DNA from 2 places in the Streptomyces sp. NBC_01803 genome. Region 2 is predicted to be linked to the other one. Evidence: riboswitches for the same ligand, from Rfam matches in the RefSeq annotation. Region 2 holds a riboswitch; the other holds the start of a gene.
The links. Region 2 has a riboswitch for cyclic di-AMP ahead of OIE51_RS10320 (transglycosylase family protein). Riboswitches for the same ligand answer to the same signal wherever they lie in the genome.

Region 1 (9,229 bases), 450 kb from region 2:
GGCATGGCTGTTCATGGAGCACTCGGCCGTGCGGAAGCTTTCGATCGGACGAGGTCGCTCAGTGGTGGCGACGACCAGTGCCTCGTACAGCCGACCGGGGTGCGTCAGGCAGCTCCCGCGCGGCGGGATGCGCCAGCGGGTCGCCGGGCCCTTGATCCAGGTCGGCGGGGGGATGGGCATCACGCTGCCGCTGCCGAGCAGTTGGACGCCGGGCAGCCGCCACGTGCCCGTCGTGCCCCGCTCGACCAGCCAGCACATCGTGCCCTGGGCCTGATCTTCGACCACCGGGCCCGATCGACCATCCAGCCAGGTGATCGCGCGTACGCCGTCGGAACGGACGACGCGCACGGCATCCCACCACCTTCCGCATGGCAGAACGCGCACGCCTTGGTCATCCAGCGGAATCCACGGAGGAGCCGCTGCGGTCTCTCGCGGTCTCATGCGTTCACAGAAGCGCGGCGAGACTTCGGAGCGCAGCTCCCGATGCGGGGAACGACGACCGTATGCGAGAGACGCATCAGCACGCGAGCGCTCCACTACGTTGGGTATTCTGCGTCGTACTTCCCCCCTCTGCTCATAGGACCGCGTATGGGGCTCTTCGCACGGAATCACAGACTCGGCGAGACCATCGCGGAGGCCAGGCGAGATCGTGGTCTCACGCAGCGGCAGCTGGCCGACCTGTGCGGATACAGCCAGAGCACGATCAGCCGGCTCGAACGAGGTCTTCAGTCGGTCCACGACGTCCGCATGCTCGCGCTGGTCGCCGACCGGCTGGGTATCGCTCACGAGCGAGTGGGACTGTCGAGCGAGGGTGCATCGACGCAGAATGAGCGTGTGAATCGTCGCCACTTTCTCGGCGCGTCGGCCGCGCTCGGAATGCCCGCCCTCCCTGACGACATCGCGACGGCTCATCGGGCTGTGAACCCCGCCGTGGTCGACCATCTGCGGCGTCTGCGGGCCACACTCGTGCAGTCGGACAGTTTGTACGGACCTCGTTCGGTCATCGGCACGGTGCAGGATCACCTCAAGGTTCTGGCGCAACAGCTCCTCCCGGCCACCACGGGCCGGCTTCGCCGCGCCCTGCTTCAGACGAGTGCCGAATGGGCGGAGTTCGCCGGCTGGTTGCACGAGGATCTCGGTCAGCCCGAGCGCAGTCTGTGGTGGTCCGACCGAGCGATGGAGTGGGCGCAGGAGGCAGACGATCCCGCCCGGCAGTCCTTCATCCTCATGCGAAAGGCTCAGCAGTCCGCCAACCTGTCGCAGCCCCAACGGACTCTTGGTCTTGCCGCCGCCGCCCTGCGGGTGAGAGGCGACGTCGCGCAACGCGTCCGGGCCTCGGCCCATCTTCAGCTCGCTCACGGCCATGCGTGGGGTGGTGACCAGACCGAGACCGCCCGAGCTCTGGACGCCGCCCGGGAGATGGTCGATGACGGTGAGACGCCGACTGATGGACTCGGCGGCTACTGCGTGCCCGCCTACGTTGAGATACAGCGCGCGAGTTGCCTGCTGCGGCTGGGTAAACCCGCCGAGGCCGTGACCGTTTACGAACGGGCCCTCGGCACCTGGCCGTCACAGTACGAGCGTGAACGCGGCCTGCATCTTGCGCGCTTCGCCAACGCTCACGCGGCCAATCGGGATCCGGACGAGGCGTGTGCCGTAGGCGGCCAAGCACTGGAGATCATTCGCGAGACGGCATCGCGGCGCACGAAGGCGGAGTTGCAGCGTGTGGTGACGGGCCTGGCGCCGTGGCGTCGGATGTCTGCGGTGCGCGACCTTACCGAGGCGGTCTCCGTGCTGTAACTAGGATCTGTTCCGGGACAGTCGTCGGGAGGGTCTGTGCGGATCAGCCAGTTGGTCGGGGTCGATGAATGGGGCACGGTCGAAGGGCGGCCCTATGTCGTCTACAAGTACGCCGCGACGCTGGACGGCCGGATCGCGGCGGCGGACAGCACCAGTCAGTGGATCACGAGTCCGGAGTCGCGGGCGGAGGTTCACGCCTTGCGCGCCGCCTGTCAGGCGACCGTCGTCGGCTCGGGGACCCAGCAGGCCGACGACCCGCACCTCGCGGTTCGGTCGGGCTGGGATGATCCTCGGCTCCAGATCCCCGTCCAGGTCGAGCGGCAGCCGTGGCGTGTTGTGGTGGACACCAACGCCCGTACCCCCAAGGGGGCGAGGGTATTGGACGATGTCGCGCCCACGCTGATCGCCGTCGCGGAGGACGCGGACGCACGGCACTTCGAAGATGCGGCCACCGTCGTACGGCTGCCGCGCGCCGCCGACGGGCGCGGTCTGGAACTGCCCGCGTTGCTGGAGGAGTTGCGTGCGCGCGGGGTGCGCGGGATGTTCCTGGAAGGGGGGCCGACGCTGGCCGCTTCGTTCGTCTCGGCCGGGCTGGTGGACCGGATCATCGCGTACATCGCGCCCGCCCTGCTGGGGAACGGCAAGAGCGCGCTCCAGGGCGGGACCGTCGAGACCATGGCGGACATTCTGCGCTGTGACCTGCTGGACGTCGCGCGATCCGGGCCCGACGTACGGCTCCTCGCTCGGCCTCAGCGGCCCTGACGGCGAGTTCCCGGTGTGTACTCAGTCCGGGGCTGTGCCGAGTCGGAGAACCCCGCCGATGAGGCCCAGCCCCGCCGACCCGGCCGCGTGGAACGCCTACCTCGCCGAGGGCAACGCCAAGCAGGCACGCAAACGCGTCGCCGCCGATGTCCTCCTGCGCGACCAGGCCGACCGACTCCTTCTGGTCAACCCCACCTACAAACCCGGCTGGGACCTTCCCGGCGGCATGGCCGAAGCCAACGAGTCCCCCCACGACGCTGCGGTACGCGAACTGCGCGAAGAACTCGGCCACACACCCAACCTCCGTCAACTGCTCGTCGTGGACTGGGTCCCGCCCCACGGCCCCTGGGACGACCTCCTCGCCTTCGTCTTCGACGGCGGCACCCTCACCGACACCCAGGCCGCCCACCTGCGGCCTCACGACACCGAACTCTCCGCAACCGCCTTCATGCCCCTGGAAACAGCCCGCGACCTGCTCAATCCAAGACTGCGCCGCAGACTCGACGCGGCCGTACGCGCCCTCGGCAGCGGACAGCCAGCGTATCTTCGCGATGGCGCGGCCGACTGGGGATCACTCTGAAATCCCGCTTCGAGGAACCCACATCACCGTGACCTCAGAGGACTGGCCCCGGCTCTTGGTCGTGGACGTCGAGGGCAACAGCGCGACACCGCCCGACCTGGCCGAAGTCGCCGCCCTGGCCATCCGTAACGGCACCCCCGACACCACCACCGCCGGGTCCTGACTCATCCAACCGCCCGTGATCCGTCACCCCGTTCGCCACCGGCGTCCACAAGCTGACGAACGAGCGTCTGACCACCTGCCCGCCCTGGACGGCCGTGGCCGACGAGGTACGGCCATGCTGGACGACACCTGGATCCGCCGCCCACAACGCCACCGCCGACTACCGCGCCCTCGGCCGCCACCTTCCGGGCCGGCAACCGGCAGGCGTGATCGACACCCTCCGCCTCTCCCGCACCACCTACCCCGACGCCGAGCGCCACACCTGGACCCGATGGCCGGATACGCGGGCCTTGATCTCACGGCGGCCCCGGCCCACCGCGACCGCGGCACCTACGACGCTTACGCACCGCCCTTGGTGAAGCGCTGCTGGAAGCGGCGAAAGCGCGCTACGACATTGAGCCGCGTCTGATCAGGCCAGGAGGCGGTCGGTCTGGGGCCGGCGGTGGCGGAAGAGTCGCATCGTCAGAGCGACGCCTCGGTGAGCCGGGTGACGTCGGCGTCGGTGAGGGTCACATCGGCCACCGCGAGCAGGGCGGGGAGCTGGTCGAGGGTGCGGGCGCTGGCGATGGGGGCGGCGACCGTGGGCTGGACGGCGAGCCAGGCGAGGGCGATCGTGGCGACCTCGGCCTGGTGGGCGGCGGCGATCTCGTCCAGGGCGGTGAGCACGCGGCGGCCGTGCTCCGTCTCCAGGTGCTGGGCCGCGCGGCCGGCGCGGGCACTCGAAACGGCGGCGTTCGGGCGGTACTTGCCGGTGAGGAAGCCGGCGGCCAGCGCGAAGTACGGCATGGCGGCCAGGCCGTAGCGGGTGGCCAGGTCGGCGAGAGGGCCTTCGTAGGTGTCGCGGGAGACGAGGTTGTAGTGGGGCTGGATCGCGACGTAACGGGCCTTGTTCTCCCGGGTGGAGAACTCCAGGGAGGCTTCGAGGCGGGCCGGGGAGATGTTGGAGACGCCGATCTCGCGGACCTTGCCGGCCCGCACGAGGTCGTCCAGGGCGGTGATGATCTCCGCGACCTCGACCGACTCGTCGTCGAAGTGCGTGTAGTACAGGTCGATGCGGTCGGTGCCGAGCCGGCGCAGGGACTCCTCGGCGGCGCCCTTGATGGTGGCGGCGGACAGGCCCTTGAAGTCGGGATGCGCGCCCACCTTCGTGGCCACCACAATGTCGTCGCGCCGACCGCGCCGGGCCAGCCAGCGGCCGATGATCGTCTCGGATTCGCCGCCCGCATTGCCCTCGATCCAGGCGGAGTAGCTGTCGGCGGTGTCCACGAAGTTCCCGCCGGCCTCGGCGTAGGCGTCGAGAACGGCGAACGACTCCGCTTCGTCGGCCGTCCAGCCGAAGACGTTGCCCCCCAGGCAGAGGGGGAAGACCTCGAAAGCGCCGACGGCGTGCCTCTGTGCAGTCATGCGGCCAGCGTAAACTCGGTGGCCCTGGCGTCAGGGGAGCCGCCAGGGCCATCGGAGGCGTCAGACCGTGATGCCCTTGTCGCGCAGCCAGAGCAGCGGGTCGATGGCGGTGTCGCCACCGGGGCGGACCTCCAGGTGGAGGTGGGGACCGGTGGAGTTGCCCGTGGAGCCGACGCGGCCGACGGTGTCGCCGGTGACGATCTCCTGCCCGGTGGACACGCTCATCGAGGACAGGTGGCAGTACCAGACCTCGGTGCCGTCCTCCAACTCGACGATGACGCGGTATCCGTACGAGCCGGCCCAGGCGGCCTCCGTGACGGTGCCGGTGTGCACGTTCTTGACCGGCGTGCCGGTCGGGGCGGCGAAGTCGGTGCCGGTGTGGGTGGTCTGCCACATCGAGCCGCTCTCACCGAAGTAGGTGGAGAGGCGGTAGTCGTTGAGGGGCAGGGTGAAGCTGGCACGCAGCTGCTCCAGCCGCTCGGCCTCCTCGCGTTCGCGCCGCCGCTCCTCCTCGGCGGCCCGCTCGGCCTCGGCCACGGCCGCGGCTTCCTCGGCGGCGGCGGCCTCGGCCTCCTGGACGGCGGCGGTGACGGCCTGGGTTTCCGCGTTGGCGTCCTGCTGGTCGGCCTGCTGGAGGAGGCGGGTGCGCAGGGCCTCGCCCGCGTCGAGCACACCGGCGGGCCCGGACGGTGCCTCGGCGAGAGCGGCGGCGGAGTCGGCGGTCGCGGTATCGGCGGTCGCGGTGTCGGCGGTCGCGGTGTCGGCACCGGAGTCCGTGCCGGTGAGCAGGTCGCCGAGGACGGGGATGGTCGCCATCTCGTCCGCGGCGGTGTCCACGCCGGCGACGGCGCTCGCGCCCTCCTCGTTGGCCGTGGCCATGCCGCCCGCGCCGACCGCGGCGAACACGCCGACGCCGAGCACCGCGCGGCTGCGGGCGATGGTGCCGCCACGCTGGCGGGCGACACGGTGCCGCCCGCGCACCGGAAGGAGGGTGTCCTCGCTGGGATTCCACTCGCCGTACGTCTCGCCGTCGTCGGCCTTCGGCCCGAAGTAGGCCGGGTACGTGCCGGGCGAGCCGTACGTGTCCAAGTGCGTGCCCTCTATCGAGGCATGCCGGTTCGACGCCACGGAGGCGCTCTCCTTTCCTTCCTTCCGCCTACCGGGTTAGCTGACGGGTTCGGAGCAGGAAGGTCTCCTACGGAAGGGCGGCGGCTGGTGGCTGCCGACAGTCCGATTCACCCCAAGTGGTGGGTCCCCGGTTCCATTGGTGCAGTTGTTTCGCACGTGCCGGATTCGGCGAGTGAGCACGGCGCCGTCTCTTGTGACGGCGGTGACGACCGCGCTGCGTTATCGAACGTTAATAGAAGCTGCCGCCAGATTCCAAGTGCTTGAGGGAATAAACCCGAGCCCTTGACCAGGATTTTCAGTCCCGAAGCGCTGCAAATCCGGCAAATCGACGCCGATTTATAGGGGGCTGAGCATCTGACAGTACGTCAATTGTTATGTGAGGAGCGCCACATGCTCACCCCTCGTGGTCGCGTGCGTCGTATGTGGCACGGGCGGCGGCGATCTCGCGCTGATGCTCCTCGGTCCAGGTGACCAACGACTGGATCGTCGCGTGCAGCGTGGAACCGAGCGGCGTCAGCGCGTAGTCGACGCGCGGCGGCACGGTCGCGCGCACGGTCCGGCTCACCAGGCCGTCACGCTCCAGGTGTCGCAGCGTCCGGGTCAGCATCCGCTGGCTCACGCCGTCGATCTCGCGGCGCAGCTCGGTGAACCGCAGGCTCTGGCAGTCGAGGAGCGCGATGACGAGCAGCGACCACTTGTCCGCGATCCGGTCGAGGATCTGGCGGACTTCGCAGTCCTCGCGCACATCCCACTGCTTCACGTCATACGCGTACGCGTCGGAGCCGCCGCCGTCATCGCAGGTCGGGCCCACGGTATCCCCGGTGTTCCCGAGGGACTTCGAAGTGCCTTCTTCCATGCGGAGATGGTTCCCCATGATGCTGTCGGTTACAAGGAGGAACCGTCTCTGATCTGCCCCGAAGGGAACCTGCCCATGTCCACTCGTGCCTGGGGCATGTTGTTCGTCCTGTGCGGCGCCATCTTCCTGGAGGGGATCGACGTGGCCATGCTCAACGTGGCCCTCCCCTCCATCCGCGCCGATCTGGGTCTGTCCACCGGCGAACTCCAGTGGGTGATGAGCGCCTATGTCCTCGGCTACGGAGGCTTCATGATGCTGGGCGGCCGGGCCGCCGATCTCCTCGGCCGGCGGCGGATGTTCGTCGGCTGGCTGAGCGTCTTCCTGCTCTTCTCCGGCCTCGGCGGGCTGGCGACCGAGGGCTGGATGCTCATCGCCGCCCGGTTCGTGACGGGCGTGGCCGCCGCGTTCATGACCCCGGCCGGCCTGTCGATCATCACGACGACCTTCCCGGAGGGTCCGCGGCGCGACCGCGCCCTGCTGATCTACTCCGGCACCGCCGCCGGCGGCTTCTCGCTCGGTCTCGTCCTCGGCGGACTGCTCTCCTCGGTCGACTGGCGGTGGGTCTTCTTCGCCCCGGTCCTGGTCTCGCTGGTCGTCCTGCTCGCCGCCCTCGTGCTCATCCCGCGCCCGGCGGAGCAGCCCGTCGCGCCGGGAAGCCAACCCGTCGACATCACGGGCGCGTTGCTCATCACCGTCGCCCTCATGCTGCTGGCCGTCACGGTCGAGCGCGCCACCCACACCGGCATCGGCTGGACGGCGGCGACGCTCGCCGCCGGGCTCGCGGCCCTCACCGCCTTCGTCGCCGTCGAACGCCGCTCCGCCGCCCCGCTGCTGCGGCTGGGCATCCTGCGCTCGGGGACGCTGCTGCGCGTCAACGCCGCCGGTCTGCTGCTGGCCGCCGCGTTCTTCGCCTTCCAGTTCATCGCCGTCCTCTACCTCCAGGAGCTCCGCGGCTGGTCAACAATGAAGACGAGCCTGGCCATGCTGGTGATGGGCATCGACGCGGTCCTCGCGCCGACGCTGACGCCCCGCCTGGTGAACCGCTACGGCAACGCGCGGGTCATCCTCGGCGGGCTGCTGCTGGCGGTGGCCGGGTACGGGCTGTTCCTGCCGATCGGCCTGGACACCGTCTACCTGGCGATGTTCCCGTCCATGCTGCTGGTCGGGCTCTCGTTCGCCCTCGCCTACGGGCCGCTGACCATCTCCGCGACCGACGGCATCGAGGAGTCCGAGCAGGGGCTGGCCGGTGGGCTGCTCTACACCTCCTTCCAGTTCGGCGCGGCGCTCGGCCTCTCCGCCGCCACCGCCGTCAATGTCGCCGTCGCGCCGGAGGCGGGCGGCGTCGCCGCCTCGGCGCAGACCATGCTCGACGGCTTCCACGCGGCGCTGCTCGTGCCGCTGGGCGCGGCGATCCTCGCCGCCGCCGTCATCGCGGCGGGGCCGACGCGGCGGCGTCCGGCCCCGGTGGTGGGGGGCGCGGCGGCGACGGTGGCCACCCCACCGGCTGGGGAGTCCGTGCCGGCTCCGTCCGTCTCACGTTAGGGAGCGCGTTCCGTCATGACCGCCACCGTGAAGTCGTTCGCCGAGATCGAGCCGCGGTTCCGCGACTACCTCAGCGAGATCCGTTACGCCTCGATGATCACCGTCGACGCCAAGGGGCGCCCCCGGGCCCGGGTGCTGGTCGCCGTCTGGGAGGTGGTCGACGGCCGGCCGCTCGGCTGGCTCGTCACCTACCGGACGCCGGTCAAGGCCGCCCATCTGGCCGCCAACCCGCACACCACGTTCTCCTACTGGAGCCCCCGTCAGAACGCCGTCTTCATCGACGCGACCGCCGTGTGGGTGGAGGACGCGGCGGCGAAGCGGCGGGCGTGGGAGTTGTTCCGCACCGGCAGCCCGGGTGGGGTGGGCTACGACCCGGGCGCGTTCTGGAGCGGGCCCGACGATCCGCGGTACCACCTGCTGCGGCTGGACCCCTGGCGGGTGCAGATCGTGCGCGGCGCGGACCTGCGGAACACGATCTGGCGCGCGGACGACCCTTGGGGCTAGCCGACCGCCGCCTCCGCCGGGTGCTGGATGGCCAGCAGGGCCATGTCGTCCTGGAGTCCGTCGTCGGTGTGCGTGATGACGTCCGCGACGACGTGGTCGAGCAGCGCGGCCGGTCCGGGGAAGACCAGGCCGCGCAGCCCGTCCAGCGGGTCGTAGAAGACGCCGTGGGCGTCCCGGGCCTCGCTGACGCCGTCCGTATAGAGCAACAGGTGGGTGCCGGGCGGGAACGGGACGGTGTCCGACCGGTCGGGGCTGGGCAGCAGGTCCCCCAGGCCGAGCGGCAGGGCGGCGGCCTGCCCGGGGTCGAGGTAGCTGGCGTCACCGCCGGGACCGAGGAGCACGGGCGGTGGATGGCCGCGGTTGATGAAGCGGACGCGCACGGGTGGGTCGTCCGGCACCTCGACCAGGACGGCCGTGGTGAAGCCCTCGACCGGGTCGAGGTTCGTCCGGGTCCGCCGTTCGCGGGCCAGCGCGGTCTCCAACCGGGCGGC
Region 2 (9,229 bases):
TACTGCCGCAGCGGATAGGCGAGCGCGACGATCAGGGAGCACAGCACGAGTGCCAGGATCGCGGCCCGGCCGGTGAGGCGGCTGCGGCGCGGCGGGCGGCGCAGCCGACGGCTCTGCGCGCGGTAGACCCGCGCGGCGGCCTGCTCGCCCAGTGCCCTGAGTCTGGTGGCGGTGGAGAACCGGTCCCGCTCCGCGGCCACGTCGCCTCCCTCACACCCCAGTTCGCCGTACCCGTGCCCCGCCACCGTACGGGACGGAGGGCGGGGACGGGCGTAGGGCGGGCGGACGGGACGGACAGGACGGGAGGTCCCGCCGGTCCGCCCCCCGGGAGTCTCAGCCGCGGAAGCGCGGGAACGCGCTGCGCCCGGCGTAGACAGCCGCGTCGTCGAGGATCTCCTCGATCCGCATCAGCTGGTTGTACTTGGCGACCCGCTCGGAACGGGCGGGGGCGCCGGTCTTGATCTGACCGCAGTTGGTGGCGACGGCCAGGTCCGCGATGGTGACGTCCTCCGTCTCGCCGGAGCGGTGGGACATCATGCACTTGAGACCGTTGCGCTGGGCCAGCTCCACGGCGTCCAGGGTCTCGGTCAGCGAGCCGATCTGGTTGACCTTCACCAGCAGCGCGTTGGCCGCACCCGCGTCGATGCCGCGCTGGAGCCGCTCGGGGTTGGTGACGAAGAGGTCGTCGCCGACGATCTGTACCTTCCCGCCGAGCTCGGCGGTGAGGGCCTGCCAGCCCTCCCAGTCCTCCTCGCTCAGCGGGTCCTCGATGGACACCAGCGGGTACGCCTCGACCAGCTCGGCGTAGTACGCCGTCTGCTCGGCGGCGGTGCGGGACTTGCCCTCGAAGGTGTAGACGCCGTCCGAGTAGAACTCGGTGGCGGCCACGTCCAGGGCGAGGGCGATGTCCTGACCCGGGGTGTACCCGGCCTTCTGGATGGCCTCGACGATCAGGTCGAGGGCCTCGCGGTTGGAGCCGAGGCTCGGCGCGAAGCCGCCCTCGTCGCCCAGGCCGGTGCCCAGGCCGCGCTCCTTCAGCACCTTCTTGAGCGTGTGGTAGGTCTCGGCACCCCAGCGGACGGCCTCGGAGAAGGACTCCGCGCCGATGGGGGCGATCATGAACTCCTGGATGTCCACGTTCGAGTCGGCGTGCGCGCCGCCGTTCAGGATGTTCATCATCGGCACCGGGAGCAGGTGCGCGTTGGGCCCGCCGAGGTAGCGGAAGAGGGGGAGGTCGCGGGATTCGGAGGCGGCGTGCGCCACGGCGAGGGAGACGCCGAGGATGGCGTTGGCGCCGAGCGAGGACTTGTCGGCGGTGGCGTCCAGGTCGAACATCGCCTGGTCGATCAGCCGCTGCTCGGTGGCGTCGTAACCCACCAGCTCGGGGCCGATCTGCTCGATGACGGCGAGGACGGCCTTCTCCACGCCCTTGCCCAGGTAGCGGCTCTGATCCCCGTCGCGCAGCTCCAGCGCCTCGAAGGCCCCGGTGGAGGCCCCGGAGGGAACGGCGGCACGACCCGTGCTGCCGTCGTCGAGGCCAACCTCGACCTCGACCGTGGGGTTGCCTCGCGAGTCAAGGATCTCGCGGGCTACGACGACGTCGATAGACGGCACGAGGTTCTCCTTAGGTCCGAGTGGATGTCATCAGTGGCGTCTTCAGCCCTCTGAGCGTAGCCGCCCCGGGAGGCCGCACTGGTCGCCAGCTCGCCCTAAGCACTCGATACCCCTCTGAAAGCCCAGCTCAGAGCGGGGGCCACCTTTTTGTTCAACGGGAGAAGAAAACCCGGTGCGGGGGCGTCGCCCCGCACCGGGTTCCGGTTCACCGGCGTGGGCCGGGGCGGATCAGACGCCGAGCTCCTGACCGGGGTGGATCAGGTCGGGGTTGTCCCCGACCACATCGGCGTTGTCGGCCCAGAGCTGCTGCCAGGTGGTGTCGTGCTCCTCGGCGATCTCCGAGAGGGTGTCACCGCGCTTGACGGTGTAGGTCCCGCCGTTGCTGTCGTCGGCGGGCACCTCCTCCTCGCGGGCCGGGGCGGCCTGCGGCTCGGCCGGGATCTCCTCCGCGGGCTGCGGCTCGGGCGCGGGCTCGGGAGCCGGCTCCGGGGCGGCGCCACCGGGGTTCACCTCGGCGGCCGGGCCGCCGGCGGACAGACCCGCCTGCGGGCCGCAGACCGGCCAGGCGCCGGGGCCCTGCATCGAGAGAAGCACCTCGGCGGCGGCGATCTGCTGGTCCTTGGAGGCCAGGTCGGCGCGGGAGGCGTACTGCGAACCGCCGGCCGCTTCCCAGCTCGACTGGGAGAACTGCAGGCCGCCGTAATAGCCGTTGTTGGTGTTGATGGCCCAGTCGCCGCCGGACTCGCATTGGGCGACGGTGTCCCAGGTGTCGACGGAGGCGGCGCCGGCGCCGGTGGCGCTCAGCAGCGGAAGCGCGACCGCGGCGGCGCCGGTGACGGTGGCCGCGGCGGCGAAGCGGGTCGGTCTGGACGGACGACGATGACGGCCCTTGCCTGTGAACAGCATGACGATCCTTCTCACCGACGCCTGCGAGGTGAGCTGTCGGGTTCGGGTCTGGTGAGTTGCCCGGCCCCTGGCGCCTTGCGGCGTCCGGGGCTTCACCCCAAGCCGTTGCCGGGAGTGCGGTCCGGCGCGGCATCCGCGCCCCGGTGTCGGCTACCGGGTCGCGGCCTGGGTCCCCCGCTCCTGCCTGCGGTGGTGCGCGATGGTGGTCCCCGAGGCCGGCGGCAGGATTCGGCGTTCGGCTTCGGTGCCCGGCGAGACGTCGAGCGGAGGGACACTAAACACACGCTCACTAACGATTCAAGAACGATGAAGATCACCGGCGTGGCGGGGGTTGACGCGCGAGAAGTCGGATTTGCCCAGGTCAGCCAGGGAGGCGAAACGACGGAAGAGTCCGATATCACCGAAGTGCGGGGAGATGATGGTCACACTTTTCAGATCGCAAAGTTGCGCTCGCGAATCGATACCTAACGGGCCGCGACCGCCAACTCCAGCACCTGGCCCGGGAGTATGAAGTCTGGATTGTCGCCAATGACCGTTTTATTCGCCTCGTAGAGGGCGGGCCAGCCGCCGGACACCCCGGACACCACCGCAATGGCGGACAAGGTGTCCCCCCGCCGCACCTCGTAACGGTCCGCGTGCCGCCCGGTCGTGGCGGCCGGCTCCGCACCGGCCTCCGCCTCCGCCGGGTCGAGCTCACCCCGGTGCCGCCCGCCGCCGTCCGCGCTCCCGGCCGCCTCCGCCGCGTCGGGCTCGTCACCGGCGGGCTCCTCGGCCGCCTCTCCGGCCGCCTCCGCCGCGGGCTCCTCCGTCGGCTCCTCGACCGATCCCTCGACCGATCCCTCGACCGATCCCTCGACCGGCGGCTCGGACGGCTCCAGGCCGGGCTCCGTGTCCGGTCCCTCGACCTCGCCGCCCTCCTCACCGGGTACGGCCGACTCCTCCGGCCCCCCGATCTCCTCCTCGGCCTGGGCCTCCTCGGCCTCCTCCGCCCGGTCCACGTCGTCCCCGTGCTCGGCGCGGAACTCCTCCCACAGCCCCGACAGCAACGCGCACCCCGGCAGCGCTTCCTGCCCCTGGTCGGCGAGCATCCGCGTCGCCACCGTGATCTGTTGCGCCCGGCTCGCCAGGTCGGGCCGGAGCGCGAGGTCGAGCCCGCCGTACCGCTCCCACAGGCTCAGCGGCAACTGGAAGCCGCCGTAGTAGCCGTTACCGGTGTTCGCCGTCCATATCCCGCCGCTCTCGCACTCGGCGGCCTGGTCCCACGTGCCATCACTCACCGCGTTCGCCGAGCCCGCGCCGATCAGGGGCAACGCGATGCCCGCGCCCGTCACCCCCGCGGTGACGAGAAAGGCCGGAGCCTGTCGTGGACGACGGTGACGGCCGGTCCGGGAGCGCATTTGACGGTCCTCTCATGCGAACACTGTTACGGATGAGGGGAACCTAGTCCTCCGTCCGCACGATCACAAGTCGATCCCGCCGGGATAACGTGTTCATCACACTGCTGACGCTCTGTCACCTTCCGCCGTGAACGCGACCGGCAAGGACCGCAGCCCACGCATGATCAGCCCGCCCCGCCAGCGCAGATCGGCCGGCTCCGCCGCCAGCCGCACATCCGGCAGCCGCCGCAGCAGCGTCGCCAGCGCCGTGCGTGCCTCCAGCCGTGCCAGCGGCGCGCCCAGGCAGTAGTGGATGCCGTGCCCGTACCCCAGATGCGGATTGTCCGGCCGCCCCAGATCCAGCGCGTCCGGCGCCGCGAAGCGGGCCGGATCGCGGTCCGCCGCCGCCAGCACGACCAGCACCGGATCGCCGCGCTCCACCCGCTGTCCGCCCAGCGTCAGCGGCTCCGACGCGAACCGCCACGTCGCCAGTTCCACCGGCCCGTCGAACCGCAGCAACTCCTCGACCGCCGAGGCCATCAGCGCCTCGTCCCCCGCCGCCACCGCGCCCCGCAGCCGCGCCAGCTCCGCCGGGTTCCGCAGCAGCGCCAGGGTGCCGTTCCCGATCAGGTTCACCGTCGTCTCGAAGCCCGCGAAGAGCAGGATGAACGCCATCGACGCGGCCTCGTCCTCCGTCAACTGCTCACCGTGGTCCGACGCCCGGATCAGACCCGAGATCAGGTCGTCCCCCAACTCCCCCCGCTTGCGGTGGATCAACTCCCCCAGATACGTCCGCATCCGCCGCACCGCGCGCCCCACCCCGCCGCGCTTGCCCGCCGTGTGCAGCATCATCCCGGCCCACCGCCGGAAGTCGTCCTGGTCCTCGGGCGGCACCCCCAGCAGGTCGCAGATCGCGTAGATCGGCAGCGGGAACGCGAACTCGTCGATCAGGTCCGCCGATCCGGCGCCCGCGAACCCGTCCACCAGCCGCTCCGACAACTCCCGCACCCGCGGCTCGAACTCGGCCACCCGGCGCGGCGTGAACGCCGTCGACACCAGCCGCCGCAGCCGCGTGTGGTCCGGCGGGTCGATGTTCAGCAGATGAGTCATCACGTTCGCGCCGCGCTCCCCCGGGATGCCGACCCGCCCCGAGGCGTGGTCCGCCGCGCTGTGCCGCCCCGGGTTCTTGCTCAGCCGGGGATCGGCCAGCGCCCGGCGCGCGTCCGCGTACCGCGTCACCAGCCAGGCAGCCACCCCGCTCGGCAGCACCGCCCGGTGCACCGGCGCGTTCTCGCGCAGCCACGCGTACGCCGGATACGGGTCCGCCGTGAAGCCCTGGTCGAACAGCGTCGGCGGCTCCCCGCCCTCAGCCATCCGCCGGCTCCGGCCGTCGCTGGTCCGGGATCACCGCCGAGACCCGGAAGCCCCCGCTGTCCGTCGGCCCCGACACGAACCCGCCGCCCAGCGCCGTCACCCGCTCGCGCATCCCCACCAGACCGTTCCCGCCGCTCGGCAGCCGCGCGCCGTCCGGCGCCCCGATCCCGCCGTCCGGCGCCTCGTTCTGCACCAGCACCGCCACCTCGCCGTCCCGGTGCGCCAGCCGCACCCGCGCCGCCGCGCCGGCCGCGTGCTTGTGCACGTTCGTCAACGCCTCCTGCACCACCCGGTAGGCCGTCGACTCCACCTGCTCCGCGTACCCGCGCGGCTCCCCCTCCACGGCCAGGTCCACCGTCATCCCCGCCGCCCGCGACTCGGCCACGAGCACCGCGACCTCCGTCAGCGACGGCCCCGCGTCCTCCGTCACCCGTACCGCCACCGCGATCTCCGCCAGCCGCGACGGCGCGTCCGCCCGCCGGCCGTCCCCCGCCCGCAGCACCCCCAGCATGGTCCGCAGCTCGGTCAGCGCCTGCCGGCCCATGTCGCCGATCAGCGCCGCGTTCTTCGCCGCCTTCTCCGGATTCTTCGGCGCCACCGCCTGCACCGCCGCCGCGTGCACCACCATCAGGCTCACCCGGTGCGCCACCACGTCGTGCATCTCCCGCGCGATCCGCCGCCGTTCCTCGCCCCGCGCCCACTCCGCGCGCTCCTCGGCCCGCTCGGCCAGCAGCGCGAGCTCCCGCTCCAGACCGTGCGCCCGGTCCCGCAACGACTCCACCAGCCGCCGCCGCGCCCGCACATACAGCCCGAGGAGCACCGGCGGCACCACGCAGGCCACGCCGAACAGGATGGACACCAGCGGCTGGAACCACACCGGCATGCCCTGCTCCCGCAGGTCCGCGTCCTGGTCCATGAGGAGATAGGTGACGATGACCGTCCCGGCGCCCTCCATGCACGCCAGCGCCCCGATGATCCGGCGCGGCGCGTCGGTGGTCGCCAGGGTGTAGAGGCCGACAAGGGCCAGCATGGCGCCCATGTTCGCGGGCAGGACGGCGACCGAGACCAGGATCACCGCGAGCGGCCAGCGGCGGCGCACCAGCAGCGTCAGCCCGGCCAGCGCCCCCGGCACGACGACCAGTCCGACCGGCAGCCCGGTCCGGTCCGCGAACCCGACCCCCTGGCCCGCGCACTCGGCGGCCGAGGCCAGCGCCAGCCCACCGTCGAGCACGACACTGCGCCGCCGGGTCCACCACCCGAGCGCGAACCTCCGCCCCGGTGCCTCCCCCGCCCCCGTCGCATTCATAACGACCAGACTAAGGGCGCGGTCTACTCCTTTTCAGGAGGGTGAGGATGGTCGGGCCGGCGGCCGGACCGGACGTGGGAGGGGCGCCGTAACGTCGTGCCGGGGGCCGGTGGGCTGGGATAGTGTGGGGTGCCGGTTCAGCGGCCTGACAACCAGGCCGCCTTGCCCGATATGCCATCCCCTGTGGTGTAATTGGCAGCACTGCGGTTTTTGGTGCCGTATGTCCAGGTTCGAGTCCTGGCGGGGGAGCCTCTTCCAGCGCTCAGCGCGCGCGCCCCAACTGCCGCGGGCAGAGCTGTTCGTCGGCCCACTGCCGCACCACCACCGGGTCGTACGGCCCGCGTTCGGCCGTGCGCTCGAAGGCCGGCCGCTGGATCTCCGGAAGCGTCCGCCCGTACTGCCCTGTGTACGGCGGCGCCGAGCCACACCGCCCCGCCGCGAGCCGCGTCGGCGCGGCAGGCGCGAGCCGCGTCGGCGCGGGACGGGTGGGCGCGGCAGGCGCGGGACGCGCCGGCGCGGGACGGGTGGGCCGTCAGGCGCCGGGAATCGTTGTCAGGAATTCGCCGGTCCAGGCCAGGAGGTCGCGGCCGGTCACCGGTTTGCCGCCGACGCGGGCCGTCGTCGGGCGGGGGACCAGGATCTGGCGGGCGGTGCGCTTGATCAGTGAGCCGGGGTAGACCCGGTTCAGCCGCAGCTCCCGCGACTCGGGCAGCTCCACGGGCGAGAACCTGATCTTGTTGCCCTGGAGCGTGATGTCCGTGACCCCGTGGGAGCGGGCCAGCATCCGCAGCGCGGCGACCAGCAGCAGGTTCTCCACCGGCTCGGGCAGCGGCCCGTACCGGTCGGCCAGCTCCTCCCGCACCGCCCGGATGTCGTCCTCGGTGTTGGCGGCGGCGATCGCCCGGTACGCCTGGAGGCGCAGCCGCTCCCCCGGCGCGTAGTCGTGCGGCACGTGGGCGTCGACCGGCAGCTCGATCTTGACCTCCAGCAGCGACTCCTCCGGCTCGGCCCCGCCCGCGTCCTCCCTCAGCGCGGCCCGGAAGTCGGCGACGGCCTCGCCGACCATCCGCACGTACAGGTCGAAGCCGACGCCCGCGATGTGGCCGGACTGCTCACCGCCCAGCAGGTTGCCCGCGCCGCGGATCTCCAGGTCCTTCATCGCCACGTACATGCCCGCGCCCATCTCGGTGTGCTGCGCGATGGTGGCCAGCCGCTCGTGCGCGGTCTCGGTCAGCGGCTTCTCCGGCGGATAGAGGAAATAGGCATAGCCGCGCTCCCGGCCCCGGCCGACCCGGCCGCGCAGCTGGTGAAGCTGGGAGAGGCCGAAGGTGTCGCCGCGCTCGACGATGAGGGTGTTGGCGTTGGCGATGTCGATACCGGACTCCACGATCGTCGTCGAGACCAGCACGTCGGACTTCTTCTCCCAGAAGTCCACGACCACCTGCTCCAGCGCCGTCTCGCCCATCTGCCCGTGCGCGGTGGCGATCCGCGCCTCCGGGACGATCTCCCGCAGCCGGGCGGCGACCCGGTCGATGGACTCCACCCGGTTGTGGATGTAGAAGACCTGACCCTCGCGCAGCAGCTCCCGGCGGATCGCGGCGCCGATCTGCCGCTCCTCGTACGGTCCCACGAACGTGAGCACCGGGTGCCGTTCCTCGGGCGGGGTGGTGATGGTGGACATCTCCCGGATGCCGGTGACGGCCATCTCCAGGGTGCGCGGGATGGGCGTGGCCGACATGGTGAGCACGTCCACGTTGGCGCGCAGCTTCTTGAGCTGTTCCTTGTGCTCGACGCCGAAGCGCTGCTCCTCGTCCACGATGACCAGGCCCAGGTCCTTGAACTTGACCTCCGACGAGAACAGCCGGTGGGTGCCGATCACGATGTCCACGCTGCCCTCGCGCAGCCCCTCGATCACCGTCCTGGCCTCGCCGTCCGTCTGGAAGCGGGACAGCGGCCGGACGCTGACGGGGAACTGGGCGTACCGCTCCGAGAACGTGCCGAAGTGCTGCTGCACCAGCAGCGTCGTCGGCACCAGCACCGCGACCTGCTTGCCGTCCTGCACCGCCTTGAACGCGGCGCGGACCGCGATCTCCGTCTTGCCGTAGCCGACGTCGCCGCAGACCAGCCGGTCCATCGGGACCGACTTCTCCATGTCCTCCTTGACCTCGCCGATGGTCGTGAGCTGGTCGGGCGTCTCCACATACGCGAAGGCGTCCTCCAGCTCCCGCTGCCACGGGGTGTCGGGGGCGAAGGCGTGGCCGGGGGCGGCCATCCGCGCCGAGTACAGCTTGATCAGGTCGGCGGCGATCTCCTTGACGGCCTTGCGGGCCCTGGCCTTCGTCTTGGTCCAGTCGGCGCCGCCGAGCCGGTGCAGCGTGGGGGCCTCACCACCGACGTACTTGGTGACCAGCTCCAGCTGGTCGGTCGGCACGAACAGCCGGTCGCCCGGCTGGCCGCGCTTGGCGGGGGCGTACTCCACCACCAGGTACTCCCGGGTGGCGCCCTGCACCGTGCGCTGCACCATCTCGATGTAGCGGCCGACACCGTGCTGCTCGTGGACGATGTAGTCCCCGGCCTCCAGGGTCAGCGGGTCGAGGGTCTTGCGGCGCCTGGCCGGCATCCGCACGCCGTCGCGGCCGGCCGCCCGCTGGCC

Region 1: another riboswitch for cyclic di-AMP. It lies ahead of OIE51_RS12445 (M23 family metallopeptidase); the one in region 2 lies ahead of OIE51_RS10320 (transglycosylase family protein).

Annotation. Positions count from the first base shown of each region.
Region 1 covers NZ_CP109073.1:2,831,853-2,841,081, forward strand. Annotated here, with positions in the region: gene OIE51_RS12415 (hypothetical protein) at 1-348, opposite strand, end outside; gene OIE51_RS12420 (helix-turn-helix domain-containing protein) at 589-1,800, shown strand; gene ribD (bifunctional diaminohydroxyphosphoribosylaminopyrimidine deaminase/5-amino-6-(5-phosphoribosylamino)uracil reductase RibD) at 1,837-2,562, shown strand; gene OIE51_RS12430 (NUDIX hydrolase) at 2,621-3,142, shown strand; gene OIE51_RS12435 (hypothetical protein) at 3,171-3,305, shown strand; gene OIE51_RS12440 (aldo/keto reductase) at 3,767-4,708, opposite strand; gene OIE51_RS12445 (M23 family metallopeptidase) at 4,769-5,836, opposite strand; cyclic di-AMP (ydaO/yuaA leader) riboswitch at 5,847-6,017, opposite strand; gene OIE51_RS12450 (winged helix-turn-helix transcriptional regulator) at 6,231-6,692, opposite strand; gene OIE51_RS12455 (MFS transporter) at 6,768-8,234, shown strand; gene OIE51_RS12460 (pyridoxamine 5'-phosphate oxidase family protein) at 8,250-8,738, shown strand; gene OIE51_RS12465 (PP2C family protein-serine/threonine phosphatase) at 8,735-9,229, opposite strand, start outside.
Region 2 covers NZ_CP109073.1:2,385,062-2,394,290, forward strand. Annotated here, with positions in the region: gene OIE51_RS10310 (FtsB family cell division protein) at 1-200, opposite strand, end outside; gene eno (phosphopyruvate hydratase) at 334-1,614, opposite strand; gene OIE51_RS10320 (transglycosylase family protein) at 1,843-2,520, opposite strand; cyclic di-AMP (ydaO/yuaA leader) riboswitch at 2,524-2,657, opposite strand; gene OIE51_RS10325 (transglycosylase family protein) at 2,985-3,917, opposite strand; gene OIE51_RS10330 (cytochrome P450 family protein) at 4,014-5,270, opposite strand; gene OIE51_RS10335 (sensor histidine kinase) at 5,263-6,576, opposite strand; tRNA gene OIE51_RS10340 (tRNA-Gln) at 6,754-6,825, shown strand; gene mfd (transcription-repair coupling factor) at 7,109-9,229, opposite strand, start outside.